DNA from 2 places in the Asanoa ferruginea genome. Region 1 is predicted to be linked to the other one. Evidence: predicted binding sites of a transcription regulator. Region 1 holds the regulator's gene; the other holds the start of a gene.
The links. The regulator HrcA, encoded in region 1, represses chaperone genes, less so after heat shock. The targets are predictions, from matches to a motif close to GGTTNGCACNCTCNNNNNGAGNGTGCNAACC.
Positions count from the first base shown of each region.

Region 2: groES (co-chaperone GroES) is a predicted target of HrcA. The motif match lies at 13,246-13,276, and genes of this name have one in related genera.

Region 1 is NZ_QUMQ01000001.1:191,722-206,029, reverse strand. It holds gene lepA (translation elongation factor 4) at 1-661, opposite strand, end outside; gene DFJ67_RS00970 (phosphotransferase) at 740-1,723, shown strand; gene rpsT (30S ribosomal protein S20) at 1,861-2,127, shown strand; gene DFJ67_RS00960 (MOSC domain-containing protein) at 2,196-2,828, shown strand; gene DFJ67_RS00955 (phytanoyl-CoA dioxygenase family protein) at 3,873-4,781, opposite strand; gene DFJ67_RS00950 (hypothetical protein) at 5,082-5,939, opposite strand; gene DFJ67_RS00945 (enoyl-CoA hydratase family protein) at 5,992-6,774, opposite strand; gene hemW (radical SAM family heme chaperone HemW) at 6,793-7,998, shown strand; gene DFJ67_RS00935 (DUF4870 domain-containing protein) at 8,031-8,597, opposite strand; gene hrcA (heat-inducible transcriptional repressor HrcA) at 8,760-9,779, shown strand; gene dnaJ (molecular chaperone DnaJ) at 9,844-10,980, shown strand; gene DFJ67_RS00920 (16S rRNA (uracil(1498)-N(3))-methyltransferase) at 10,984-11,727, shown strand; gene DFJ67_RS00915 (beta-glucosidase family protein) at 11,897-14,305, opposite strand.
Region 2 is NZ_QUMQ01000001.1:1,264,431-1,278,738, forward strand. It holds gene DFJ67_RS06165 (FAD-dependent oxidoreductase) at 1-1,376, opposite strand, end outside; gene DFJ67_RS06170 (LCP family protein) at 1,439-2,572, shown strand; gene DFJ67_RS06175 (M1 family metallopeptidase) at 2,569-3,972, opposite strand; gene DFJ67_RS06180 (TMEM175 family protein) at 3,998-4,660, opposite strand; gene DFJ67_RS06185 (GuaB3 family IMP dehydrogenase-related protein) at 4,678-5,796, opposite strand; gene guaB (IMP dehydrogenase) at 5,807-7,345, opposite strand; gene DFJ67_RS06195 (DUF5319 domain-containing protein) at 7,461-7,886, shown strand; gene DFJ67_RS06200 (helix-turn-helix transcriptional regulator) at 7,937-8,761, opposite strand; gene DFJ67_RS06205 (WhiB family transcriptional regulator) at 8,977-9,387, shown strand; gene DFJ67_RS06210 (molybdopterin-dependent oxidoreductase) at 9,435-10,988, opposite strand; gene groL (chaperonin GroEL) at 11,110-12,744, opposite strand; gene groES (co-chaperone GroES) at 12,822-13,136, opposite strand; gene DFJ67_RS06225 (THUMP-like domain-containing protein) at 13,337-14,308, shown strand, end outside.

The sequences.
Region 1 (14,308 bases):
CGTAGACCGAGTCGAAGATCATCGCTCGCGCGGGCGCCGCGGCGTCGCCGACCGGCGGCGTGAACTGCCGGACGATCTCATCGAGCAGGTGCGCCACGCCCTCGCCGGTCTTGCCGGAGACGCGCAGGCAGTCTTCCGGCCGGCCGCCGATCAGGTGGGCCAGCTCCTCGGCGTATTTGTCGGGCTGCGCCGCCGGCAGGTCGATCTTGTTGAGCACCGGGATGATGTGCAGGTCGTTTTCCAGCGCCAGGTAGAGGTTGGCCAGCGTCTGCGCCTCGATCCCCTGCGCGGCGTCGACCAGCAGCACCGCGCCCTCGCACGCGGCCAGGCTGCGGGACACCTCATAGGTGAAGTCGACGTGCCCGGGCGTATCGATCATGTTGAGCACGGCGCTCTCGCCGGCCTGCTCGCCCTCGCGCACGGTCCACGGCATCCGGACCGCCTGCGACTTGATCGTGATGCCGCGCTCGCGCTCGATGTCCATCCGGTCCAGGTATTGCGCGCGCATCTGCCGCGGGTCGACCACCTCCGTCAACTGCAACATCCGGTCGGCCAGCGTCGACTTGCCGTGGTCGATGTGGGCGATGATGCAGAAGTTGCGGATACGCGCCGGGTCGGTGGCACCGATCTGGTTGGTGCCGGGGTCGAGCGTCGGTGGCACGGTGGTCCGTTCTGGTCGGCGGTCGTCAAGGTCGCTCTCTATGCTCCCATGCCCGCGCGGTAGGGCAGGATGGCCGGCATGCTCGCGCCGCCTCCGTTCGCCTACGAGGCCACCGCGGTCCGCCCCTCCTGGGAGTCGCTCGCGCCTGACCTGCGCGCGGCCGTCGCGTCGCGGCTCGGTTCCCCGGTGGTCCGGGCGACCAGCGCCGGCGCCGGCTTCACCAGCGGCTTCGCCGCGGTGCTGGAGACCGCCGCGGGGGAGCGGGTGTTCGTCAAGGCCGCCCGCGCTTTCGACCAGAGACACCTATGCGACTGGTACGCCCATGAGGCGCGAATCGTCGCCGCGCTGCCGCCGGAGGTGGCGGTGCCGCGGCTCCGCTGGACGCTGGCCACGGCCGACTGGTTCGTGCTGTGCCTGGACGCGGTCGACGGGCACACCCCGGCGCTGCCCTGGTCGGCCGCGGACCTGGCGGCGGCGCTGGACGCCTGGGCCACCGCGGCGGCCGCGCTCGCCGACCCGCCGCCGGAGTTGGTCGATCTGCGGCTGCCTTCGCTGTCGACGATGCTCCGCGAGGACCTGGCCGAGTGGAGCGGCATCGCGGCCGGTCGGGTGCCGCTGCCGGCCGGGGCCGAGCCGGCCCGCGATCACCTGGCCGCGCTGGCCGCCCTGGAGGCGACCGCCCCGGCGCTGGCCGAGACGGCCGGTGCCGCACTGATCCACTGTGACCTCCGGGTCGACAACGTGCTGATCGACGCCGGTGGCCGGGCCTGGCTGTGCGACTGGAACTGGCTCTGCCACGGCCCGGCCTGGTTCGACACGGCGATCCTGCTCGTCACGGCGTACGCCGGCGGTCTGGACGCTGATTCTCTGTGGGCCGCGCACCCGACCGCCTTCGGGGCACCGGAGGGCGCGCTCGACGCCGCGCTCGCGTCGATGTCCGGCTACTACCTGACCCGGGCCGGCGCCCCACCCAACGACGCCTCGCCGCTGGTCCGCGCGCACCAGCGCTGGCACGGCGACATGGCCCTGTCCTGGCTCCTGCGCCGCAACGGCTGGGATTGATCAAGGGCGGCGGGGGGTCTGGGCGGCCAAGGGGCGTTTTGGCCCGTCAATGGGTCCCTGGTAGTCTGGCTTTTCGCGTGTGGCGAGTTGGCCCGCGCCCAGATACCACCCAACCAGGAGCAGGACGAGGCTGTCGCGTGGCGAACATCAAGTCCCAGATCAAGCGCAACCGGCAGAACGAGAAGGCCCGGTTGCGGAACAAGTCGGTCAAGTCGTCTCTCAAGACGGCCATCCGCAAGTTCAACGAGGCCACTGCGGCCGGTGACACCGAGAAGGCGACCGCGCTGATGCGTGAGGCGTCGCGCAAGCTCGACAAGGCCGTCAGCAAGGGCGTCATCCACAAGAACCAGGCGGCCAACCGCAAGTCGGCCATCGCCAAGCGGCTCAGCGCTCCCGCCGCCTGAGACTGCCTGTTCTTCGCCGAGGGTCGGCCGCGTCCGCGGCCCGGCCCTCGTTTGCGTAGGCTCGACCGGTGGCAGGACACGTTCTCTCGGTCAACCTGGGCACCCGCAAGGTCACTGATTACGCGGACGGGCCCGGCGGTCAGACCGGCATCGACAAGACCCCGACCAGCGACCGGGTCACCGTGTCCGACGCGGGCGTCGACGGCGACTACATCGGCAACCGGCGGGTGCACGGAAGCCCGGACCAGGCGGTCTACGCGTACGCCGTGGAAGACGCCCACTGGTGGTCCTCCGAGTTGGGCCGGGAGTTCGGCGCCGGCGCCTTCGGCGAGAACCTGACCACCCGCGGCGTCGACGTCACGGGCGCGGTGATCGGCGAGCGCTGGGCGATCGGTTCGGCCCTGATGCAGGTGACCTACCCCCGCCAGCCGTGCCAGACCTTCGCCGGCTTCTGGGGCGTCCCCGACCTGGTCAAGCGCTTCACCCAACACGCCGCCCCGGGCGCCTACCTGCGGGTGCTGACGCCGGGGGAGATCGGCGCCGACGACACCGTCGAGGTCGTCCACCGCCCCGACCACGGCGTGACGCTGGGCGAGACCTTCCGCGCCTTCAACGGCCACCCGGAGTTGCTGCCCAACCTGCTGGCCGCCACCGACCTACCCGCGCCCATGCTGGACAAGATCCGCCGCCGCGTCGGCTGATGACCCGGTCGAGCGCGCGCCAGCGGTTCCGCCCCTGGCAGGTCCGCAGCGGCAATCCCGCCTAGATTTCGGCCCCGGTTCGTCGGTCCCCCGACCGATTCCGCGTCGATCGAGCCGCGATCCCGCCGCCGGGCCGACGCAATCGCAGGCGCCGCCAAGGCCCGCGAGCCCGGCGCAGCCGGCAGGCCCCCGCCGCCGCGGTAATCCCGAGTCCCGGTTGTTGGCAATTGCTCGAAACACCCGGTTGGGAAGCCGCTTCCAGCGGCGGTTCTTCGAGATCTAGGAAAACGGATGTAGCTATAGCTACATCCGTTTTCCTAGATCTAGAGATGGCGTCGGTTATTCCGGATATTTCAGGCTCGACGACCCAGGGCGCGGCCCCGCGTCCTGCGGAGCGGCGGTCTTGACCCGCGGACGTGGCAGGGGCGGGCCCCCGAGGGCGCGGCGCGGTGAGCGGCGGTCTTGACCCGCGGACGTGGCAGGGGCGGGCGCCCGAGGGCCCGGGCCGGTGAGCGGCGGTCTTGACCCGCGGATCTGGCAGGGGCCGGGCCGCCGAGGGCGCGGCGCGGTGAGCGGCGGTCTTGACCCGCGGACGTGGCAGGGGCGGGCGCCCGAGGGCCCGGGCCGGTGAGCGGCGGTCTTGACCCGCGGATCTGGCAGGGGCCGGGCCGCCGAGGGCGCGGCGCGGTGTCCGGCGATCTTGACCCGCGGACCTGGCAGGGGCGGGCCCCCGAGGGCCCGGGCCGGTGAGCGGCGGTCTTGACCCGCGGACCTGGCAGGGCGGGCCGCCAAGGGCGCGGCGCGGTGTCCGGCGGTCTTGACCCGCGGACCTGGCAGGGGCGGGCCGCCAAGGGCCCGGCGCGGTGAGCGGCGGTCTTGACCCGCGGCCCTGGCAGGGCGGGCCGCCGAGGGCCCGGCGCGGTGAGCGGCGGTCTTGACCCGCGGACGTGGCAGGGGCGGGCCCCCAAGGGCCCGGCCCGGTGTCCGGCGGGAGCAACGGTCGTGCTCCCGGCGGACCCGGGCCGGATTGATGTTTCTAGAAGATCAGCGGAGCCACGGGACGCTACGGTCGAGCAGGCCCCGCGTCTTGAGCTCCTTGCGCAGCGGGATCTCGTCGTCGATGTAGCCGTCCCAGTTGATGCCCCAGTAGTTGGCCGTGTGGCCGCCCTCGCCCAGCAGCTGGCGCTGCACCGGCGTGCGGTTCTGCCACCACTGCGAGGCCAGGTCGGGGTGCAGCTCGTCGAGCGGGCGGATCCACCGATAGGTGTAGCCGACGAAGAGCATCTTGCGGGTGATGGTGGACAGGTTCGTCGAGCGCGAGTGCCACTGGCGGCGGTCGAAGATGAACGCGTCGCCCGGGTTGGCGGTGATCTCGACGGTGCCCTCGGGGTCGGGGTTCTGCACGGTCAGGTCGGCCGGGCGGGGCAGCGAGTTCCACAGGTGGCTGCCCGGGATGACCTTGGTCGCGCCGCGGCCCTTCTCAGAGAGGTCGGAGAGGACGTAGGCCACCTTCAGCGAGAACATCGGCCGCGGGAGGTTGGGGTCCATCGTCTCCGGGTCGGAGTTCTGCCGGTAGCCGTCCTGGTGCCAGCCCCAGTAGGGCTTCTCCGGCTCGAGCGCCGGCGGGGTGACGTCGAGGTGGTTGTGGTGCGTGTAGATGTTCCAGCCGGCCAGGCCCCACATGTAGGGGAACGCGATCGGGTGGGTCAGCAGCTCGCCGAACAGCTCGTCACGGTCGAGGAAGCCGAGCAGGTGCAGCGTGCCGTCCTTGGTCGTGTTGCCGGCGGCCTTCTCCTCGGCGTAGACCCGGTCGACGGCGGCTTCCAGCGCGGCGCGGTGGTCCTCGGTCAGGACGTTGCGCAGCAACATGAAGCCCTGCTCGTGGAACTCCTTCCGGTCGACCTCGCTGATCGGCTCGTAGCCTGTGCGGCCTGCGTAGTCGAACACGTGCATTCCTCCTCGTGACGTCGCCAGGGCCGTCACTCGACCGTCGTTCGGGCCGCGGGCGGCCCCGGATGCGGCGCTGAACCCGAAGGGATTTCGCGCACCCCGGCGATGCTAGAGGCAGTTGTTGTGCCGGAAAGACTCCGTTCGGCCGAAGATCGACGGCGATCGGCGGATCGGCACGATATGGAGGGGCATCACTACGGGCGGCGATCTTAGGTCGCCCTAAATGCCCACAACCCAGACACAAGATCATACAGAAAGTGAGATAAAACTCAGTCTTGGGCGATCGGGCGGTTCACGGTCACGTCATACGTCGGCGAAGACCTCGGCCTGGACCAGGCCCGCGCCCACGCCCTCGATCGGGGACCAGCGGCCGCCGTCGGCGGACCATTCCATGCCCGCGAAGCGGACGCTCTTCACGCCGTGGTCGGTGGCGTGGGAGACCAGCCAGTGCGCGTAGCGCCAACCGGCCGTCGCGTCGGTGGCCGCCACCGCGAAGCCGGCCGCCGCCGGCACCGTGTCGACCGTGCCCCAGTCGAGTTTGAGCACCTTGGCCAGCGACGTGGCCGCCGCCGTGCCGCGCATCAGCGGCTCGCCCGGCACCGTGCAGGCGACCGCGTTGGCGGACCGGCCCAGCAGCGCCGCCGCCAGCACGCCGGCCTCGTCGGCCCACTTCTCGTAGGCCTCCGGGTAGGCCGAGCGCTGCACCCGCTGCGCCGCCTCGGTCACCCGCATCTCCTGCCAGCCGCGCACCTTCTTCAGGCCCGCGTAGAACCGGGTCGCCGAATAGCGCGGGTCGCGGATCTGCTCCGGCGTGCCCCAGCCCTGGCTCGGCCGTTGCTGGAACAGGCCGAGCGAGTCTCGGTCGCCGCCGGGCAAATTCTCCAGCTTCGACTCCTGCAACGCCGTCGCCAGGGCGATCACCACACCGCGTTCCGGGACTTTCCGGCGTACGCCGACCGCCGTGATCGTGGCGGCATTGGCCATCTGTGCGGCGTCGAGGGTGACCGGCGGGCTGTCGTCTCCGGATTGGACGGTGCAGTCGCGGGTCGCCGAGGGGAGGCTGATCTTGGGTGTCTTGAAGTCACGTGAGCTGAGGAAAACCGCGAAAGCCGCGATCAGGAAGAGCGCGACGATGCCGACAATGGGCCCACGACTTCGCACCCGCCACCTCCTTGTCGCACAGGTTACGACGGCGGGGCGACCGTGCGGAACGTCATGGCGCCGGTACCCACGCCGGGTCGCGCTTTTCCCGGAACGCGGCAACGCCCTCGCGGCCCTCCTGCGAGAGGAAGTAGCCGACCGAATGGGCACCCAGCTCGGCCGCGTCTTCCCGGACCGACGGCAGCGGGGTGCGGACCAGCAACTCCTTCGTGCCGGCCAACGCGCCCGGTGCACCGCGCACCAGGGCCGCGCAGTAGGAGCGCACCGTCGCGTCCAGCTCCTCGACGCCGACGGCGGCGGTGACCAGGCCGACCTCGACCGCGCGGGCACCGTCGAACAGCTCGCCGGTCAGGTAGAGCGCCTGGGCCGCCCGCGGGCTCAGCCGGCGGAGCACGGTGGCGGAGATGACCGCCGGGATCACGCCGAGCCGGACCTCGGTGAACGCGAACGTCGCCTCGTTGGCGCAGATCGCGATGTCGGCCGCGGCGATCAGGCCGAGCCCGCCGGCCCGCGCCGGGCCGCCGATCCGGGCGACGACCGGCTTGGGGCACTCGGCCACCGCCGCGAGCACGTCGCCGAGCATTCCGACCGGGACCTTTCCCGAGGCGTACGCCGCCGCGGTCTCCTTCAGGTCGGCTCCTGAGCAGAACACCGGGCCGGTGTGCGAGAGCACCACCACCCGCACCGCGGGGTCGGCGGCGGCCGTCGCGAGGGCGGCGGTCAGCTCGGTCATCAGCGTCGTCGACAGCGCGTTGCGGTTGTGCGGGCTGTCCAGCGTGAGGGTGGCCACGCCGCGGTCGGTCTCGACCCGTACGAGAGGATCCCCGGATGTCATGTGGCGCACACTAGTGGAATGCCCGGTCCTCTTCCCGACGGCGAACCGATGCCGCCGGACGGCGCGTTGCCCGCGTCGGCCCTGAACACGGTCGGTGCGCGCGGCTTCGGCGTCTACGTGCACGTGCCGTTCTGCGCCAGCCGGTGCGGCTACTGCGACTTCAACACCTACGCACCGGGTGACCTGCCGGGCTGGCGGCCCGAGGGCTACGCCGACACCGTGCTGGCCGAGCTCGAGCTCGCCGCGCGGACGCTGGGCGACGCACCGGCCGTCGACACCGTCTTCGTCGGCGGCGGCACGCCCACGTTGCTGCCCACCGGCGACCTGGGCCGGATCATCGAGGCGATCGACAAGATCTGGGGGCTCGCGCCGGGCGCCGAGGTGACCACCGAGGCCAACCCCGAGTCGGTGACGCCGGCCAGCCTGCGGGCGCTGCGGTCCGCCGGCTACACCCGGGTCTCGCTGGGCATGCAGTCGGTGGCGCCGGGCGTGCTGCGGGTGCTCGACCGCAAGCACTCGCCGGGCCGGGCGGCGCAGGCCGCGACCGAGGCCCGGGAAGCCGGCTTCGACCACGTCAACCTCGACCTGATCTACGGCACGCCGGGTGAGTCGGCCGACGACTTCGCGGCCTCGCTGGCGGCCGCGATCGGTGCCGGCGTCGACCATGTCAGCGCCTACAGCCTGATCGTGGAGGACGGCACCCGGCTGGCCGCCCGGATCCGCCGCGGCGAGCTGCCGCAGCCCTCCGACGACGTCGCCGCCGACCGCTACCTGGCCGCGGAAGCCGCGCTGACCGCGGCCGGCTTCGGCTGGTATGAGGTGTCGAACTGGTCCACCACGGAGGCCGGGCGGTGCCGGCACAACCTGCTCTACTGGACCGGCGGCGACTGGTGGGGTGTGGGCCCCGGAGCGCACAGCCACGTCGGCGGCGTGCGGTGGTGGAACGTCAAGCACCCGGCCTCGTACGCACAGCGGCTGGCCGACGGCGTCTCGCCCGGCGCGGGCCGGGAGGTGCTCACCGCCGACGATCGGCTGACGGAAGACGTCATGCTGAGGATGCGGCTGGCCAGCGGCCTGCCGCTCGACGTGCTCGACCCGGCCGGCCGGGCCGCCGCGGAGCGGGCCCGAGCCGACGGGCTGCTGACGGTCGACGGCGACGCAGCGGTGCTGACCCTGCGGGGCCGGCTGCTCGCCGACGCCGTCGTCCGCGACCTCCTGCCGTAGGCGACCGCGAGCAGCCGCCTACGGCAGTCGGGTTACTTGATGATGCTGATGCTCAACGGGTAGCGGTAGAGCTGCCCCTCGTTGGCCTTGACGCCGGCGATGATGCCGAAGATCACGGCGATCAGCGTGGCGATCGGGAAGATGATGAAGCCGATGGCCAGGCAGGCCGTCGCCCAACCGATGATCGAGACGACCGACCACACGATCTGGAAGTTGAGCGCCGCGACGGCGTGTGCGCGGACCGCGGGCGAGGTGTTGCCCTTGGCCAGCATGGCAACCAGCGGCGCGACCCAGCCGAGCGTGCCCGTGCTGAAGAACGCGAGCGCCGCGCCACCGAGGTGGGCGACCAGCGCCCAGGTCTTCTCTTCACTGTTGGCGTAGCCCGAAGGGGCCGCGCCACCGTAGTAACCACCCTGCTGGGGCGGGTAGCCGCCACCCTGCGGAGGCGGATAGCCCCCCGGCGGCGGGTAGCCACCGGCGGGCGGATAGGCACCGGCACCCGAAGTGGGCGGCGGGTAGGCGCCGCCACCCGAGGTGGGAGGCGGTGCGGCGTTGGGATCCGGGTAACCCTCACCGGGTGGCCGGGGCGGCTCAGTCATGCCCGACACCGTAGGGGTATCGATCAACCCGCGCCAGATGCGAGTTCTGACTTGTTGTCGACAGCTTGGCCACGGCAAACAGCGATCATCGCTTGGTGGACCGGTGCGTCGTAGACTGGCACTCGCTACAGTCGAGTGCCAGAAGGCTGGAGGGGGTGACGCATGGCTCTCGATGACCGCAAGCTCGACGTGCTCCGCGCGATCGTCGAAGACTACGTGTCAACCCAAGAGCCGGTCGGAAGCAAGGCCCTCGTCGAGCGCCACCAACTGGGCGTTTCCCCGGCGACCGTGCGAAACGACATGGCTGTTCTCGAAGAAGAGGGCTACATCCGCCAGCCGCACACCAGCGCCGGCCGGGTGCCCACCGATCGTGGCTACCGGCTGTTCGTCGACCGGCTGTCGACCGTCAAGCCGCTGAGCCCGGCCGAGCGCCGGGCGATGGAGCGGTTCCTGGTCGGCGCCGTCGACCTCGATGACGTGGTGCACCGCACGGTGCGGCTGCTCGCCCAGCTCACCCGCCAGGTCGCGGTCGTGCAATATCCGAGCCTGGCCCGGTCGTCGGTGCGCCACCTGGAGCTGGTGCCGATCTCCACGACCCGGTTGATGGTGGTCATGATCGCCAACACCGGCCGGGTCGAGCAGCGGCAGGTCGAGTTGCCCACGCCGATCGACGAGAGCCAAGTCACCACCCTTCGCCGGCTGACCAACGAGAAGCTCTGCGGATGCAAGCTTTCCGACACTCCACCGCTGGTCCAGTCGTTGGTCGAAGAGTCGTCGCCCGAGTTGCGGGCGGCCACCGTCGCGCTCTCCACGGTGTTGCTGGAGACGCTGGTGGAGCGGCACGAGGAACGTGTGGCACTGGCTGGCACAGCCAACCTGACCCGCGGCGGTCTGCTCGACTTCCAGGGTTCGCTGCGCCCGATACTCGAGGCGCTCGAGGAAGAGGTCATCCTGCTCAAGCTGATCGGCGAGGTCGAGCCGATCACCCGGGTCCGGATCGGTGACGAGAACGAGATCGACAACCTGCGGTCGACCTCGATCGTGAGCACCGGATACGGACCAGGGGTTACCGTCGTCGGCGGGCTGGGTGTGCTCGGGCCGACCCGGATGGACTACCCCGGCACCATCGCCACCGTGCGCGCCGTGGCACGCTACGTAGGCGAGCTGCTGGCCCAGAACTGACACCCACCCCCACCTGATCATCGGCGGCCGGCACAAGCGAGACGACATGAGGACTCAGAACACAGTGGCCAGGGATTACTACGGGATTCTCGGCGTCGCCCGAGATGCCAGCGACGACGAGATCAAGCGCGCCTACCGCAAGCTGGCGCGTCAGTTCCACCCCGATGTGAACCCCGATCCGGCGGCCGCCGAGAAGTTCAAGGAGATCAACGCGGCCTACGAGGTCCTCTCCGACGACCAGAAGCGGCAGATCGTCGACCTCGGCGGCGACCCGCTCGCGCCGGGTGGTGGCGGTGGGCCGGGCGGCCCCGGTGGTGCCGGCCCGTTCGTCGGCTTCCAGGACATCATGGACGCGTTCTTCGGCGCCGCCGGCGCGGGCGCGCGCGGCCCCCGGCCGCGCACCCGCCCGGGCGCCGACGCGATCCTGCGGCTCGAGCTCGACCTGCTGGAGACCGCGTTCGGCGTCGAGGCGCCGATCACCGTCGACACCGCGGTGCTCTGCACCACCTGTTCCGGCGCCGGCACCGCGGCCGGCACCCACCTGGCCACCTGCGAGACCTGTGGCGGCCGGGGCGAGGTCCAGTCGGTCCAGCGCACCTTCCTCGGCCAGGTCGTCTCGTCCCGGCCGTGCACGGTCTGCCAGGGCTACGGCACGGTCATCCCGCACGCCTGCCCGACCTGCGCCGGTGACGGCCGGGTCCGCACCCGCCGCTCGCTGACCGTGAAGATCCCGGCCGGCGTCGAAGACGGCATGCGGATCCGCCTGGCCCAGCAGGGCGAGGTCGGCCCGGGTGGCGGCACCGCCGGTGACCTCTATGTCGAGATCCACGAGCGGCCGCACGACGTCTACTCCCGCAAGGGTGACGACCTGCACTGCCGGGTGACGGTGCCGATGACGGCGGCGGCGCTCGGCACCCGGCTGACGATCAAGACGCTCGACAGCGAGGAGACGGTCGACGTCAAGCCGGGCACCCAGCCCAACTCGACGCTGCGGCTGCGCGCGCGGGGCGTGCCCCACCTGCGCGGCGCCGGGCGCGGCGACCTCTACGTGCACCTCGACGTGCGCACCCCGACCAAGCTGTCCGGCGACCAGGAGAAGGCGCTCCGCGAGTTCTCCCGGTCCCGGGGCGAAGAGGTGGCCGAGCTGACCAAGCAGGGCGGCTTCTTCTCCCGGATGCGCGACGCGTTCAACGGGCACTGACGGTTGAGCCGGCCGCTCTTCCTCGTCGACGCACTACCCGAGGGCGACGAGCTGCTGCTCGACGGCCCCGAGGGGCGGCACGCGGCCACCGTGCAACGGATCGGCGCGGGCGAGGAGCTGCTGCTGGCCGACGGCCGGGGTGGCACGGCGGAGGCGGTGGTCACCGCCGCCGGCAAGAACGCGCTGACCCTGAGGATCCAATCGCGGGCGTACGAGCCGGCGCCCGACCCGCGGCTCGTCGTCGTGCAGGGCATCGCCAAGGGTGACCGGGGCGAGCTGGCCGTGCAGGCGATGACCGAGGTCGGCGTCGACGAGATCGTGCCCTGGGCGGCCGCCCGTTCGGTGGCCCGGTGGCGGGCCGAACGCGGTGGCAAGGCCCGCGACCGCTGGGTGGCGACCGCCCGCGAGGCGGCCAAGCAGTCGCGCCGGGCCTGGTGCCCGGCGATCGGCGGCGACCCCGACGAGTCGACCGCCGTGGTCGCCGGCCGCCTGGGCCGGGCCGCCGCCGCGTTGGTGTTGCACGAGGAGGCCGCGGCACCGCTGGCCACGGTCGCGCTGCCGGCCCGCGGCGACGTGGTGCTGGTGGTCGGGCCGGAGGGCGGAATCGCGCCCGAGGAGGTCGCCGCGTTCGAGAAGGCGGGCGCCACCGCGGTGCGGCTCGGGCCGACAGTCCTGCGCACCTCGACGGCCGGGGTGGCCGCGCTGTCGGTGCTCAGCGCCCGGCTGGGGCGCTGGGGCTCCACATAGGAAACTCACAGGAACATCGAAATAAGTTGACGGCCGGCGCCCACGGGGGAAGGCGCCGGCCGTCCCATATACGAGACCACATCACCCGGTCTTCAGCAAGTCCGGGTTCCCCGTTCGAGCGATTTTCGAGTGTGCGCCATTTGCCGACCTGGGCAAGATCGACGTTCAGTCACACATCGACCGTCGCCGTCAGTTTCGGGTCGTTCACGTTGGCCGAGGCCTCGACCCGGTAGCTGCCGGAGACCGTCTGCCAGCCGCCGTCCCAGACCTGGAACGTCCGCTCCGGCAGCGGGATGCGCACCGTCACCGACTCGCCCGGCTCGGAAGACACCCCGGCGAAGCCGGCGAGCCAGCGCCGCGGCCGCACCGGGCCGCCGTCGGCGGTCGGGGCCACGTAGACCTGGACCACCTCGCGGCCGGCGCGGTCGCCGGAGTTGCGCACGGTGACCACGGCTTCGCCGCCGTCGACGGCGAGCGACTCGTAGGACCAGGTCGTGTAACCGAGGCCGTGTCCGAAGGGGAACAGCGGCTCGGCCGTCCAACCCCGGTAGCCGATCAGCACGTCTTCGGCGTAGGTCAGCGTCCCGTCGGTGGGGGTGGTGGACAGGACGGGCAGGTCTTCCATCGCCCGGGGCCAGGTGGTCGGCAGCCGGCCGCCCGGCTCGGTCACGCCGAGCAGCACGTCGGCCAGCGCGGCACCCGCCTCCTGACCCGGGAACCAGGTCAGCAGCACCGCGGCGACGTCGTCGACCCACGGCATCAGCACCGGCGAGCCGGAGTTGACCACGACCACGGTGCGCGGGTTGGCCGCGGCCACCCGGGCCACCAACTCGTCCTGCCGGCCGGGCAGCGCCAGCGTGGTGCGGTCGAAGCCCTCGGACTCGACCTCCTCGGTGGTGCCCACGACGACGACCGCGACGTCGGCGTCGGCCGCCACCCGGGCGGCCTCGTCGAGCAGCGTCTCGTCGTCGGCGACCGGGCGGCCGTGCCCGAGCGTCAGCGTGACGAAGCCGTGCCGGCCCGGGTAGATCTTGTGGGTCAGCACCACCTCGACCGGCTTGCCGGCGACCGCCTCGACCGGGAACCGCTTCTCCACCGGGGTGAGGAACGCGGTGGTCAGCGGGTCGTCGTCGCCCGCGTAGACCGGCTCGTCGAGCAGCGTCTCGCCGCCGACCCGGAACACCACGTCGCCGAAGCCGTTGGCGGCCAGCAGGTGGGTGCCGGTGACCGACGGGGTGAACGTCGCCGAGATCTCCGCGGTGGCGGCCGTGGTCGGGTCGACACCGTCCGGCAACTCGCCCATCCAGCGGATGTCGGCTGCGTCGATCGACGCGGTGTAGAGCGCCTCGCCGGCGAGGTCGCGCAACGTGGTCGTGATCGGGGTCCACTCAATGCCGGTGGCGGGCGCGAGTTCCGGCCGCGGGTCGGCGCCGACGGCGTAGACGACCTCGGCGTCCGGGAGCGCGGCGGTCAGGCCGGCCAGCGGGGAGATGACGTGCCGGGGCAGCACCCGGGCCGAGCCGCCGCCCTGGATCCGGGCATCGTCGGCCAGCGCGCCGAGCACGGCGACCCGGCGCAGCGCACCGGCCTCGAGAGGAAGAACAGTGTTGCGGGCCAGCACGAACGAGCGGGTGGCGATCTCCCGCGCGGCGGCGTCGATGTCGAGGCCGGTGGTCACCGCGTCGGCCGGCACCGCGGGCGGCATCCGGTCCCAGGCACCCACCCGGCCGGCGAGCAGCAGGATCCGGCGTACCTTGTCATCGATCTGCTCTTCGGTGACGTCGCCGGCCCGGACGGCTGCGACCAGCTTGTCGCCCCACGGTCCGGCGAAGGCCGGCATCACGACATCGAGGCCGCCGGTCGCGGACGACACGGTGGTGCGCGCCGCCGTCCAGTCGGAGACGACCGCGCCGTCGAAGCCCCACTCGCCCTTGAGCAAACCCGTCACCAGGTCGGCCTGCTCGGTCATCGGCGAGCCGTTGACGCCGTTGTAGGCGGCCATCAGGCTCCACACGCCGGCCGCGACGATCTTCTCGAACGGCACCAGGTAGAGCTCGCGCAGCGCCCGCTCGGAGACCCGCACGTCGACGGTGAACCGCTCGGTCTCGGAGTCGTTGGCGACGTAGTGCTTGACCTGCGCGCCGACGCCCTGCTCCTGGAGGCCCGAGACATAGCCGATGCCGATCGCGGCGGTCAGCAGCGGGTCTTCGGAATAGCACTCGAAGTGCCGGCCGGCCAGCGGGCTGCGGTGCAGGTTGACCGTCGGCGCGAGCAGGATGTGGATGCCTCGGCTGCGACACTCCTGACCGAGCACGTGGCCCGCGAGCCGGGACAGCTCCGGGTCCCAGGTCGCCGCGAGCGCGGTCGGGCTCGGCAGTGCGACCGAGGGGTTGTCGGGCGACCATCGCACGCCGCGGACCCCTATCGGGCCGTCAGACATGGTCAGGTTGGCCAGCCCGATCTCCGGGATCGCGGGCAGCCGCCAATAGTCCTGACCAGTCAGAAGCCGGACCTTGGTGTCTAGGTCGAGGGTCGCGAGAGCGCTCTCTATCGCGGCCTGATGCGCTGTGTCCACCACGCC
Region 2 (14,308 bases), 1.1 Mb from region 1:
TGTGCGGTGAGTGGGATGTCGAACGCCTCGGTCAGCGAGCCGCCGGGCACCCCGCCGATCTCCTCGGCGAGCAGCCGGGCCGCCGTGTTGCCGGCCGGCACCCAGGTCGGGTTGGGCGCGCCGTGGCCGGGCATGCTGACCAGCCGCCCGCGCCGCCAGCCGAGCGTCAGCGAGTTGTCGACCGACTGCATCACCAGCGCGATCACCGTGCGCCGAGACCAGTCGCGCACCGACAACGCGCGCAGGTAGGTCAGTGGCGACGAGACCAGCGTCGCCAGCAGCCGCCGGACCCGGTGCGGGCCACCGTCGACCAGCGCCGACTGGAGCAGGCCCATCGAGTTGGAGCCGCGCCCGTAGCGGACCGGTTCGATGTGCGTACGCGAATCGGGGTGAAAAGAACTGGTGATCGCCGCACCTTCGGAGTAGTCGACCGCCGACCGGCCGGGCACCGTCGCGCCGAGGATCGCCTCCGAGTTGGTCCGCACCAACGCCCCGACCCGGTCTGACAAGGACGGCAAGGAACCGGCAGAGCGCATCCGATGCAACAGCTCCACCGTCCCGAGCGCCCCGGCGGCGAACACCACCTGGCCGGCGTGCACGGTCGACCGGCCCCCGAACCAGCTACCGGTCCGCCTGGTGGAGACGACATAACCGCCGGCAGGAGCAGGCCGCACCCCCGTCACCGTGGTCAGCGGTCGAACCGTCGCACCCAACCCCTCGGCCAGGTGCAGATAGTTCTTGACCAGGCTGTTCTTCGCGCCGTGCCGGCAACCGGTCATGCAGGCGCCGCAGTGCAGGCAACCGGTGCGGGACGGCCCGGCCCCGCCGAAGTAGGGATCGTCGACCGTCTCTCCCGGCCGGCCGAAGTGAATGCCGACCGGCGTCGGGTGGAACGTGTCGGCGACGCCCATCCGGGTCGCCACCGCGTGCATCGCCCGGTCGGCGGCGGTGGTCTTCGGATAGGTCGCCACCCCCAGCATCCGCTTGGCCTGGTCGAAGTGCGGCGCCAGCTCGGCCCGCCAGTCGGCGATGCCCTGCCACTGCGGGTCGGCGTAGAAGTCGGGCAGCGGCTCGTAGAGCGTGTTGGCGTAGACCAGCGACCCGCCGCCGACCCCGGCGCCGGAGAGCACCAGCACCTTGTCGCCGGGCGCGCTGCGGCCGGCCGGGCGCAGCATGCTGATCCGCTGGATGCCGAAACAGCCGAGTTTGGGCGCCCAGAGGAAGCGGCGCAGCCGCCAGGAGGTCGCCGGCAGTTCCGCGTCGGTGAACCGCCGGCCGGCTTCCAGCACGAGCACCGAATAGCCCTTCTCCACCAGGCGTAACGCGGCGACGCTGCCTCCGAAACCGGAGCCGATGACGACCACGTCGTAACCCATGCCCTCATCATTACCGGCGGGTAGCTGTTGCGCCATCGCGAACTTCAGTCATCATTTCCGGCGTGACTGGCTGGGGAAGCGCACGCTGGCAGCGGCTCCGCGGGCGCAGGCCCGTCCTCTGGGTCGCGGCGGCGGTGATCGCGGTGCTGCTCATCGGTGGTGCGGTGTTCGCGGTGACCGCAAGCGGCGATGGACCGAAGCCGTCCGTGGCGGCCAGCGCACCGCCGAGCCAGGCCGCGCCGACCGAGGCCGCACCCACGCCCAGCCCCACGGTCCAGCCCGGCGCCGACATCCGCGGCCCGCTCGACCTGCTGCTCGTCGGCGTCGACACCCGGGTCTCCATCCCGAGCTGGGAGCCGCACGCCGACGCGGTGCTGATCCTGCACGTCAACGCCGGCCTCGACAGCGGCTATCTGTTTTCGCTGCCGCGTGACCTGGTCGTCGACATCCCCCGGTTCCCGAAGTCGGGCTACGGCGGTGGGCGGACCAAGCTGACCCACGCGATGAGCTACGGCAGCAAGCGCGGCAAGGGCAAGCCCTCGGCGGCGCAGGGTTTCCAGCTGCTCAGCCAGACGGTCAGCCGGTACACCGGGATCAAGAAGTTCCAGGCCGGCGCGATCCTCAACTTCGGCGGCTTCCAGAAGCTCGTCGACGAGCTCGGCGGCGTCGACATGTATGTCGACCAGAAGGTGGTCTCGAAGCACCGCCAGCCCAACGGGCACGGGCGCACCCTCCGGGGCGGCGACTACGTCGGACCGCAGGCGACCTACAACCCTGGCAAGCGGCACTTCGTCGGCTGGCAGGCGATCGACTACGCGCGGCAGCGCTACACCGCGGGCGGCGACTATGCCCGCCAGCGCCACCAGCAGCAACTGATCAAGGCGATCCTCACCAAGGCGTTGTCCACCGGGTTGCCGACCGACGCGGCCGCACTCAACCGGCTGCTCAAGGCCCTGGGCGGCTCGGTCGACGTGATCACAGGCGAGCGCACCCCCATCGAGTACGCGTTCGCGCTGCACCAGTTGGCCCCACAGAACCTGAAGCTGGTCTCGCTGCCCGGCAGTGGCGTCGGCTCGGGCAGCGGCTATCGGGGCGAGCAGCTCACCTCGGTCGGCCGTGGCTTCATCACTCAACTCCGGGCGGGCAAGGCCGACGCCTACCTCAAGGCCCACCCGACGCTGCTGGTCAAACGCTAAGAGCCGGGTTTGGGCGGTGCGGTCTTCGAGGTCAGCCAGGCCAGCAGGAACTCGCGCAGCGGCTTGCCGGCGACCCGCTCGGCCAGCGCGATGAAGTCTTCGGTGGTCGCGGAGGCGTTGCGCTTCTGGGTCGTCCACTCCTTTAGGATCTTGAAGAACGCGTCGTCGCCGACCTCGAGCCGCAGGGCGTGCACGGTCAGGCCGCCGCGGGTGTAGACGCCGTTGCCGAACAGCCCCGCCCGGCCCGGGTCGTAGGCCGGTTCGGCCCAGTTCATCCCCTCGTACTGCCGGTCGAAGGAGGCATTCACCGACGGCCCGCCCTCGTGCTCGGTCCACAGCCACTCGGCGTAGGTCGCGAAGCCCTCGTTGAGCCAGATGTCCTTCCACTGTGCGATCGACACGCTGTCGCCGAACCACTGGTGTGCCAACTCGTGCGCGACCACCCACTCACTGGTCGACGACGCGAAGAAGGCGTCGCCGTACACCGGGCGGGACTGGGTCTCCAGCGCGTAGCGGATCCGGTTGTCGTCGACCACGACTCCCCCGTACGCGTCGAAGGGGTATGGCCCGAACTGGGTTTCCAGGAAGTCGGCGATCTCGCCGGTGCGGGCCATCGCCTTGTCGGCGTTGCCGCCACGGCCCAGCGTGTTGTCGACCGCGGTGATCAGCGGCTTGCCGTTGTGTGAGCCCGTGCTGACCCGGAAGTCGCCGATCACCACGGTGGACAGATAGCTGGCCATCGGCTCCGACTCGGTCCACCGCCAGGTGGTCCAGCCGGCCTGGTCGGTCTTCTCGCCGAGCACCCCGTTGCTCAGCACCGAGATGCCGGCCGGCACGGTCATCTCCAGCGCGAAGGTGGCCTTGTCGCTCGGATGGTCGTTGACCGGGTACCAACTGCTCGCCGACTCGGGCTGGCCGAGCGCGATCGCGCCCTTGGGCGTCGACAGCCAGCCACCGGTGCCGAGTTCCGGGCTGGTGATCGGCTGCGGCACACCGGCGTAGGTCACCACCGTGGTGAACGTGCTGTCCTTGTGCAGCCCTGATTTCGGCGTGACGACCAGCTCGTCGGCCTGGCGTTGCTGCTGCGCGGCCGCACCATCCACGGTGACCGCCGAGACCTCGGGGCCGCGATAGTCCAGGTTGAACCGGGACAGGTTCTGGGTCGCCTTCGCGGTGATCTTGGCGGTGCCTTCGAGCTTGTCGGTGGCCGGGTCGTAGCGCAGTGTCAGCGCATATCCGGCGACGTCGTAGCCACCGTTGCCGTAGGTCGGGAAGTAGGCGTCGCCGACGCCGTCGGCGCCGGGGACGAATCCCTCGTCGGCGTTGCTGGACTTGGTGCAGGCGGCCGCGCCGCCGATGGTCAGGACCGCCAGGACAGCGAGCGCCGATCGCCTGATCATCATCACGAGAGCCTATCTTCCGGAGTCACGGGTGAGCCTGCGGACGCGTTTGGCGAAAGGGTTGGTCCTTCTGCGCGGTGAACCGCTGCACGACCCCGAGCAGGATCAGCGAGAAGAGGCCCGCGTTGCGGTTGAACAGCGACAGCAGGATGGCCAGCCCGAAGATCGCAGTGCTGCCCAGTGCGGGCAGGATCTGGTCGCGCAGCGACCGCGTGTCACTGGGGCGGCGCAGCCAGGGATGCCGGGCGATATACCAGGCTTCCAGCAGCATCAGCAGGCCGATGCCGAACAGCACGAGCAGGTAGAAGATCGCCGCGTCGGGGTGCGACGCGTCCTCGGCGAACAGCCGGGCGGTCGGGTATGGCAGGAACACCACGAGCAGCAGCCACAGCGCGTTGAGGAAGAGCAGCCGCTCGTCGTAGTCGTCGAGGCGTTCCCACAGCCGCCGGTGCGCACCCCAGAACTGCGAGATCACCAGGAACGAGACGGCGAAGCCGCCGAACTGCGGCGCGATCCGGTCGAGCTGGGTGCGGATCGGCTCGTCCGGGCTGTCGGTGGCGAGGTCGACCAGCGGCAGGACGAGCAGCGTGAGCGCGATCGACATCACCGCGTCACTGAACGAGATGGCGCGGTCGAGACTTCGACCGCGCCGCTCGCGTATGTCAGCCAGCTCGTCCGGATCGGACATAGGCCTCAGTATGGCGCCTACCGGTCGATGACCAGGCCGACCTTCTGGAACTCCTTGAGGTCGCGGTAGCCGCACTTGGCCATCGCCCGCTTGAGCCCGCCGAACAGGTTGAGCTGCCCGTCGGGGTCGTCGGCCGGGCCGTAGAGGAGCTGCTCCAGGCTGCCCAGCGGCGGGCCGGCCACGCCGAACGCGCCACGAGGCAGCTTCGGGTGGCTGGACACCGAGTGCCACCAGGCACCGCTGGCCGGAGCCTCGGCGGCCTGGGTCAGCGACTCGCCCAACATCACCGCGTCGGCACCACAGCCCAGCGCCTTGGCGATGTCGCCGGAGGTCTGCACGTCGCCGTCGGCGATCAGGTGCACGTAGCGGCCGCCGGTCTCGTCGAGGTAGTCGCGGCGGGCCGCGGCGGCGTCGGCGATCGCGGTGGCCATCGGCACCCGGATGCCCAGCACGGTGTCGGTGGTCGACCACTCGTCGGCACCCACCCCGACGATCACGCCGGCGGCGCCGGTGCGCATCAGGTGCAGGGCGGTCTTGTAGTCGGTGCAGCCACCGACGATCACCGGCAGGTCGAGGTCGGCGATGAACTCTTTGAGGTTGAGCGGCTCGTCGGTGGTCGAGACGTGCTCGGCCGAGACCAGCGTGCCCTGGATGACCAGGATGTCGACGCCCGCGTCGAGGATCACCGGTGCCAGCGCGAGGGTGTGCTGCGGCGAGACCCGGACCGCGACGGTGACGCCGCCCTCGCGGATCTCGCGGACCCGCTCGGCGATCAGCTCGGGGCGGATCGGCTCGGCGTAGACCTCTTGCAGCCGGCGGGTGGCCGGAGCGTCCTCGTCGAGGGAGGCGAGCTCGTCGAGGATCTTGCGCGGGTCCTCGTAGCGGGTCCACAGGCCCTCGACGTTGAGCACGCCGAGCCCGCCGAGCTGGCCCAGGGCCACCGCCGAGGCCGGGCTCATCGTGGCGTCACTCGGGTGCCCGACGCAGGGGATCTTGAACGGGTAGGCGTCGAGCTGCCACTGAGTCGACACGTCGTCGACATCGCGGGTGCGGCGGCTCGGCACGATCGCGATGTCGTCAAGGTGATAGCCGCGCAACGCGGTCTTTCCCATGCCGATCTCGACCACGTCACGCACTTGGGCGCTCCTATCGGGAGTGGTAGTTGGGTGCCTCGACGGTCATCTGGATGTCGTGCGGGTGGCTCTCCTTGAGCCCCGCCGCGGTGATCCGGATGAGCTGGCCGCGCTGGTGCATCCCGGTGATGTCGGGAGCGCCGACGTAGCCCATCGCCGCGCGCAGGCCGCCGATGAGCTGGTGGGCCACCTGGGACAGCGGGCCGCGGTAGGGCACCTGGCCCTCGACGCCCTCGGGCACCAGCTTGTCCTCGCTGAGCACGTCGTCCTGGAAGTAGCGGTCCTTGGAGTAGGACCGGCCCTGCCCGCGCGACTGCATCGCACCGAGCGAGCCCATCCCGCGGTAGGACTTGAACTGCTTGCCGTTGATGAAGATCAGCTCGCCGGGGCTCTCCTCGCAACCGGCCAGCAGGCTGCCCAGCATCACCGAGTGGGCGCCGGCCACGATCGCCTTGGCGATGTCGCCGGAGAACTGGATGCCGCCGTCGGCGATGACCGGGACGCCGGCCGGGCCGGCCGCGCGGGTGGCCTCCATGATCGCGGTGATCTGCGGCACGCCGACCCCGGCGACGACCCGGGTGGTGCAGATCGCGCCCGGACCGATGCCGACCTTGACCGCGTCGGCGCCGGCCTCGACGTGTGCCTTCGCGCCGGCGTAGGTGGCGACGTTGCCGCCGACGACCTCGACCTGGGTCTCGCGCTTGAGCCGGGCGACCATCTCCAGCACGTTGCGGCTGTGCCCGTGTGAGCTGTCGACCATCAGCACGTCGACACCGGCGTCGATGAGCAGGCGGGCCCGCTTGTAGGCCTCGTCACCCACGCCGACCGCCGCGGCGACCCGGAGCCGGCCGGCGTCGTCTTTGGTCGCGTTGGGGAACTGCTCGCTCTTGGTGAAGTCTTTGACGGTGATCAGGCCGCGCAGCCGGCCGCTCTCGTCGACCAGCGGCAGCTTCTCGATCTTGTGCTGGCGCAGCAGCCCGAGGGCCTCGGCCTTGGTCACCCCGACGCCTGCGGTGACCAGCGGCATCCGGGTCATGATCTCGTGCACCGGGGTGTTGCCGTTGGTGACGAAGCGCATATCGCGGTTGGTCACTATGCCGACCAGCGCACCGCCGTTGTCGACCACCGGGACACCGGAAATGCGGTAACGACCGCAGAGGGCGTCGACGTCGCGCACGGTGTCATCGGGGCTGCAGGTGACCGGGTTGGTGATCATGCCGGCCTCGGAGCGCTTGACCAGGTCGACCTGAAGGGCCTGGTCTTCCATCGACAGGTTGCGGTGCAGCACGCCGATGCCGCCGTTGCGGGCCATCGCGATCGCCATCCGGGCCTCGGTCACCGTGTCCATGGCGCTGGACATGAGCGGAATGCCGAGACGCACGTTGCGGGTGAGGAAGGTGCCGGTCTCGACCTGGCTCGGCACGACGTCGCTCTCACCCGGTTGGAGGAGCACGTCGTCGAACGTGAGACCGAGCGGCACGGTCGCCGCGGAGCCGGCTCCCGGGTCTACGAAGGTGCCGACCGGCAGGTCGTTGACGGGCTTGTTGTCCATGGTTAGTCCCCTCAGCGGCGCGATACGTCATGCTACCCGCGCGGGCGCGCGGACCGGCCGGCGCGGCCCCGCTCTGGGCAGGCGCGACAGGCCCGAAAACGACTACGGTGGGAGGGTGAACGACGAGCCCATCGATCCGTTCAAGGACGACCCCTCCGCGGGGCTCTCCGACGACGCGGGCGACGACGACCCGACCCTCGACCCGTTGACCGAGGTCGAGCGGCAGGACGTGCTCGAGGACCTCGCCGACCTCGAGGTTTACCAGGCCCTGCTGGGCCCGGTCGGGATTCGTGGGCTGGTCATCGAGTGTGAAGACTGCCACGAACCCCACTATTTCGACTGGGACCTGCTCCGCGGCAACCTGCGTCACCTGCTGAGCTCCGGTCGGCCCCGGGTGCACGAGCCGGCCTATGACCCTGATCCCGATCACTATGTGACCTGGGAATACGCCAAGGGTTACGCCGACGGCGTGCACGACACCCTGGCGGATGAAGCCGACGATCCCGAGCTGCCCGGCAAACCGGACAGCCCGGGATCATGATCGTCACACCCTGACCGGCAAGGAGAGGGGTGGGCCGGTCAGTGCGTGTTTCAGGCCACCAGGCCTGAGCGGAAGCCCGCGGCCACCGCGTGCGCGCGGTCACGCGCGCCCAGTTTCCGGAACAGACGCCGGGCGTGGGTCTTCACGGTGTCTTCCGACACGAAGAGCTCGCGCCCGATCTCGGCGTTGCTCTTCCCGTCGGCCATGCCGCGAAGCACCTGCAGTTCCCGTTCGGTGAGCGCGGCGCGCCGGGCAACCGGCTCCTCACGCCCCCCGTAGCGGTTGACCGGATCGGCCTGGCCTCCGAAATAACGCCCTTCTTCGGCGTTGTCCCGGATGTCCATGCCAGGCCCGGCGTCGCCGCGCTGCACCGGGACGACGGCAGACGTCGACTCGGCCAGCCCGATCTGGGGGTGTCCGGCCCCCACACCGGCCTGCATCCGCATCGGCCCCGCGTTGCGGCTGGCAGCCGCGCCGGCGAGACCGCCGACGGCGGCCGGCACCCGGCCGGCGACGCAGAGCAGCAGCACTGCCTTGGCCACGACGCTGACCAGATCCTGGTCGCCGCCCTGGATCAGGGCCCGGGCTCCGGCGTTGACCGCGGCGGCCGCGATCCGCGGGTCTTCCGACCCGAAGAGCACGATCGTCGCGCCCGGCGCCCGACCCAACACCCGCTGGGTGAATCCCACAGTGTCCGGTCTGGTCACAGCTGTGTCCGCGAGCACCACGTCGGCGGGACGCTCGGCTAGACGGAGCAATACCTCGGGCTCGGATACCGCAGTTCGCACGGCGCCGGCTACTCCGAGCCGGGCCGCGGCCGCATTGACATTCTGAGCGGCCTGCGATGTCCGAACGCAAACGAGGACAGTTCGCACGGTGGTCCTCCTCTCCTCATAGAAGAGGACCACGGAGCACTGAGATCATTACGGCGTTTCAGCTGAAAGAACAGGAAAGTTCCGGACAGTTCGCCACGCCGAGGTGGTAGGTGCGTGCAACCAATCGATCAGGCACGTGTGAGTGGACAGCGCTTGGGGTAGTGACACCGCTAGTCCAGTACGGCGCGGAGGCGCGCGAGAAAGGAGGGGTGCCGATGTCCAACGTACGCAGGCTGCCCGGACCCATCGACGAGCGTTGGGATTGGCAACGGCTCGGCGCGTGCCGTGGCCGCGACAGTGCCCAGTTCTTCCATCCCGACGGGGAGCGCGGATCGTCGCGCAACCGGCGCGAGATGAAAGCCAAGTCAGTATGCGGCACCTGTCCGGTGCGCGCACAGTGCGCCGCGCACGCCCTCTCGGTGCGCGAGCCCTACGGCGTCTGGGGCGGCTTCAGCGAATCCGAACGGCTCCGCCTGCTGGCCACCGGCTGGGAAGACCTGGCCGACCGCCGGCACACCACAGTCGACGTCGAGCGCCTCGAGTCGCGACTCGGCCGGCCACACAAGTCAACGGTCCCGGCCGCGATCCGGCCCCTCCCAGTGCCGGCACAGCGCCGCGCGAGCTGACACCTCTATCTTCCGGTCCGGGGCCCGACGGGGCCCCGGACCGCCGTTCATCCGACGCTGACCGACACGTTGTGATAGCCGCTCGCGCCGTCGGGCGCCGGGTCGGCCGGCTGCGAGGTCTGCGTCTGCCCGGTCTTGTCGGTGGCCCGCACCCGCAGCACGTGATCGCCGTTGGTCGCCTCCCAGGTCCACGACCACTGGATCCAGGTGTCGTCGGAGACCGCCCGGGCCAGCATCGCCTCCTGCCACGGGCCGTTGTCGACCTGCACCTCGACCTTGGAAATGCCGCGGTGCTGTGCCCAAGCCACGCCGGCGACGGTGACCGGGCCGGCCTTCAGCGAGTTGCGCCCGCGCGGGGTGTCGATCCGCGACTCGGTTTTGATCGGCCCCTGCTGCGACCAGCCGCGCGGCACCCAGTAGGCGTCGTAATCGGCGAAGCTGGTCACCTCGAGCTCGACCACCCACTTGGTCGCCGAGACATAGCCATACAGACCCGGCACGACCACGCGTACGGGAAAGCCATGTTCGATCGGCAGCGGAGCACCGTTCATGCCGACGGCGAGCATCGCGTCGCGGCCGTCGCGCATGATCGCCGTAGGCGTGCCGCAGGTCCAGCCGTCGGCCGAGCGGCCAACCACCTGGTCGGCGCCATCCAGCGGCTGGGCCTGGTCAAGAAGCGGTTTCAGGGGTACGCCGAGCCAGCGCGCGTTGCCGATCAGGTCGCCGCCGACCTCGTTGGACACGCAGGCCAGCGTGACGTAACGCTCGATCATCGGCCGGGCCAGCAGGTCGGCGTAGGTCAGCTCGATCTCGTTGCGCACCCGGCCGTGGATCCGCAGCTTCCACTCCGCCGGGTCGACCTGGGGCACCACCAACGCGGTGTCGATCCGGTAGAAATCGTCGTTCGGGGTCACATAGGACGACAGCTCGGGCAGCCGCAGGTCGGAGCCGGCCGGCACCTCGGGCGCTGGTGTCGCGGGCGGGGGCAGCCGCACCTCGGCGCGGGCCGTGGAGACGCTGCGCCGGGTCGACAGCCAGCGCCCGGCGAAGCCCACCGCGACCGCGCCCAGGACGATCAGCCCGCTGCTCTTCAGGAACCGGCGTCGCCCCTCGACCGCCTCTTCCTCCTCGTGCACCGACGGCGCGACCAGTTCGGTGACCTCGGCGGGCGCGAGCGGGCCGACGACGAGCAGCCAGAGCGTCGCGCCGGCAGCGGCCGCGCCGAGCAGAGCCGGCAGGGCCGCCGAAGGGCCGGCGTTGGGTCGGGTCAGGGCGGCGGCGACGCCGACCGCGGCGAACAGCCCGATGCCGGCGAAGCCGACGGCGAGCCAGCGCACCGACAACGCGCCGATCACGGCGGCGAAGAGGGCGAGCAGCACGGCGGTGCCGACCAGCAGGGCGGTCTTGTCGTGCACGCCGAACATGGTGATCGCGAACTGCTTGAGACTCTCCGGCACGTGGTCGACCACCACGCCGCCGACGGCGACCAGCGGCGCACTGCGCGACCCGGTCACGACGGCGATGAGCTCGGCGAGACCGAGGGCGACTGCGGCGGCCGCGACGCCCGCGAGCGCGCCGAACCGCCAAGACTTCCGTGTCACGGCAGCAAGTGTGATCCCTGCCGGGCGCGAACGGGTAACCGCGGGCTGTGAACGTAATGAAACGACAAGATCCGCGCGACCCTGCGGGGTCGCGCGGATCTTGTCTGTTGCTAAATCAGGCTCAGAAGCCCGGGCCGTGCTGGTGGCCGTGGCCGTGGCCACCGCCCTCGGCCGGCGCGGCCTTCTCCGGCTTCTCGACCACCAGGCTCTCGGTGGTGAGCAGCAGCCCGGCGATCGACGCGGCGTTGAGCACCGCGTTGCGGGTCACCTTCACCGGGTCGATGATGCCGGCCTTGGCCAGGTCGACGAAGGCGTCGGTAGCCGCGTTGAGGCCGTGGCCCCAGCCGAGCTCGCGCACCTTCTCCACCACGACGTAGCCGTCGTGGCCGGCGTTCTCGGCGATCCAGCGCAGCGGCTCGTTGAGCGCCTTGCGGACGATCGAGACACCGGTCTTCTGGTCACCGGTCAGGCCCAGGTCGCCGTCGAGCACCGTGGCGATCTGCACCAGAGCGGCGCCGCCACCGGGGACGGTGCCCTCTTCGACCGCGGCCTTGGTCGCGGCGATGGCGTCTTCGATGCGGTGCTTGCGCTCCTTGAGCTCCACCTCGGTGGCGCCGCCGGCCTTGATCACCGCGATGCCGCCGGACAGCTTCGCGAGCCGCTCGGCGAGCTTCTCCTTGTCCCAGTCGGAGTCGGACGCCTCGATCTCCTTGCGGAGCTGCGACACCCGCTCGGCGACCTCGGTGGCGTTGCCGCCGCCGTCGACGACCGTGGTGTTGTCCTTGTCGATGACGATCCGGCGGGCCGAACCGAGCTGGTCGAGGCCGACCTGGTCGAGCTTGTAGCCGAGCTCGGGGGCGATCACCTCGCCGCCGGTGAGGATCGCGATGTCCTGGAGCATCTGCTTGCGGCGGTCGCCGAAGCCCGGCGCCTTGACGGCGGCGATCTTCAGCGTCTTGCGCACCGCGTTGACCGCCAGCGTCGCGAGGGCCTGGCCCTCGACGTCTTCGGCGATCAGCAGCAGCGGCTTGCCGGCCTGGACGACCTTCTCGAGCAGCGGGAGCAGCTCTTCGACGGCCGAGATCTTCTGCGTGGTGATCAGGATGTAGGGCTCGTCGAGGACGGCTTCCTGCGACTCCGCGTCAGTCACGAAGTGCGGGGAGATGTAGCCCTTGTCGAACTGGAGGCCCTCGGTGATCTCGAGCTCGGTCGCCAGCGTCGAGCCTTCCTCGACGGTGATGACACCGTCGCGGCCGACCTTCTCCATCGCCTCGGAGATCAGTTCGCCGATCGTGGCGTCCTGCGCCGAGATGGTGGCGACGTTGGCGATGGAGCCCTTGGTGTCGACATCGGCGGCCTTGCCGAGCAGCGCCTCGGACACGGCGTTGGCGGCCGCGTCGATGCCGCGCTTGAGGTCGCTCGGGCTGGCGCCCGCGGCGACGTTGCGCAGGCCCTCGCGGACCATCGCCTGGGCCAGGACCGTCGCCGTGGTGGTGCCGTCACCAGCCACGTCGTTGGTCTTGGTCGCCACCTCCTTGACGAGCTGGGCGCCCAGGTTCTCGTAGGGGTTGGTGAGCTCGATCTCCTTGGCGATGGTCACGCCATCGTTGGTGATCGTCGGAGCGCCGAACTTCTTGTCGAGGACGACGTTGCGCCCGCGGGGGCCGAGAGTGACCTTGACCGTGTCCGCGAGGGCGTTGACGCCGTGCTCGAGAAGGTGCCGGGCGTCGTCCGAGAAGCTCAGGATCTTCGCCATTTAAGTCCCTTCAAAGACACGACGCCCCGGCCCGGGATGAATCCGGTCCGGGGCATCGCGCACTTCAGCTTGATCAGTTACTTCTCGATGACCGCGAGGACGTCGCGGGCGGAGAGCACCAGGTACTCCTCGCCGGCGTACTTGACCTCGGTGCCGCCGTACTTCGAGTAGATCACCGTGTCGCCGACCTTGACGTCAACCGGAACGCGGTTGCCGTTGTCGTCGATCCGGCCGGGGCCGACGGCGATGACGGTGCCCTCTTGCGGCTTCTCCTTGGCGGTGTCGGGGATCACGATGCCCGACGCCGTGGTCGTCTCAGCCTCGTTGGCCTGGACGAGAATCCGGTCCTCGAGAGGCTTGATCGCAACCTTGGTCGCGGTAGTCACGGGCATACCCTCCTGGGGTATCAGGTTCGTAGCCGGCCGACTTTCCGGCCGGCGCCAATTTGCCTCATGCCACCAGGGCGGGACCGTCGTCGCGGGTGCCGGACCTGCCTGGCGTTGTTGGCACCCTCAGACCGAGAGTGCTAATCGCAGGTTATGCCGCGACTAGCACTCCGTCAAGGAGAGTGCCAGCGAGCCCCCACGGAAGAATGGGTCCCGTGGACCTAGCCGCGCTGCGTACCCCCGCCGGTGTTGCCGCTCTCACCGCGGCGACCGACCTGGCCGGCGGCGACCCGCTCGCCGCGGCGGCCGCGCTGCGGTCCGCCGGCGTCCCGCCGGAGCTGGCCGCCGCCGCGCTCACCCAGGCGACCCTGCGCCGCCAGGCGGCCGGCAAGTTCGGCACCGACGCCGCCGGCATGTTCTTCACCCGGGCCGGCCTGGAGCAGGCGACCCGGGCGGTGGTGGCCGGGCGGCGGGCCCGCCGGCTGGTCGCGGCCGGCGTGCGCACCCTGGCCGACCTCGGCTGCGGCATCGGCGCCGACGCGATCGCGGCCGCCCGGGAGGGGATCGAGGTGGTCGGTGTCGAGATCGACGCGACCACCGCGGCGGTCGCCGCCGCCAACGCCGAAGCGGCCGGGGTCGCCGACCGCTTCCGGGTCGTACGCGGCGACGCGACCGAATTCGACACCAGCGGCTTCGACGCGGTGTTCTGCGATCCGGCCCGGCGGTCGACCGGTGGCCGCCGGGTCTTCGACCCGTCGGCCTATTCGCCGTCGTGGGACTTCGTGGCCGCACTGGCGGCCCGCGGCGAACGGCTGGCGGTGAAGGTCGCTCCCGGGTTCGATCACGCGCTGGCGCCCGACGGCGCGGAAACCGAGGTGGTCAGCGTCGACCGGGACGTGGTCGAGGCCACCCTGTGGTGCGGCGCGCTGGCGGCGGTGCCGCGCCGGGCGACCGTGCTGCGAGCCGGCGTCGCGGCCGAGCTGACCGGGTCGGGGACGGTCCTGGCACCGGTCGGTCCGGTCGGCGGCTATCTCTACGACCCCGACGGCGCGGTGGTCCGGGCCGGGCTGGTGGCCGAGTTCGCCACCACGGTCGACGGGCGGCTGGGCGATCAGACGATCGCCTACGTGTGGGCCGACGAGCCCCGGCCGAACACCTTCGGCCGCTGTTTCGCGGTC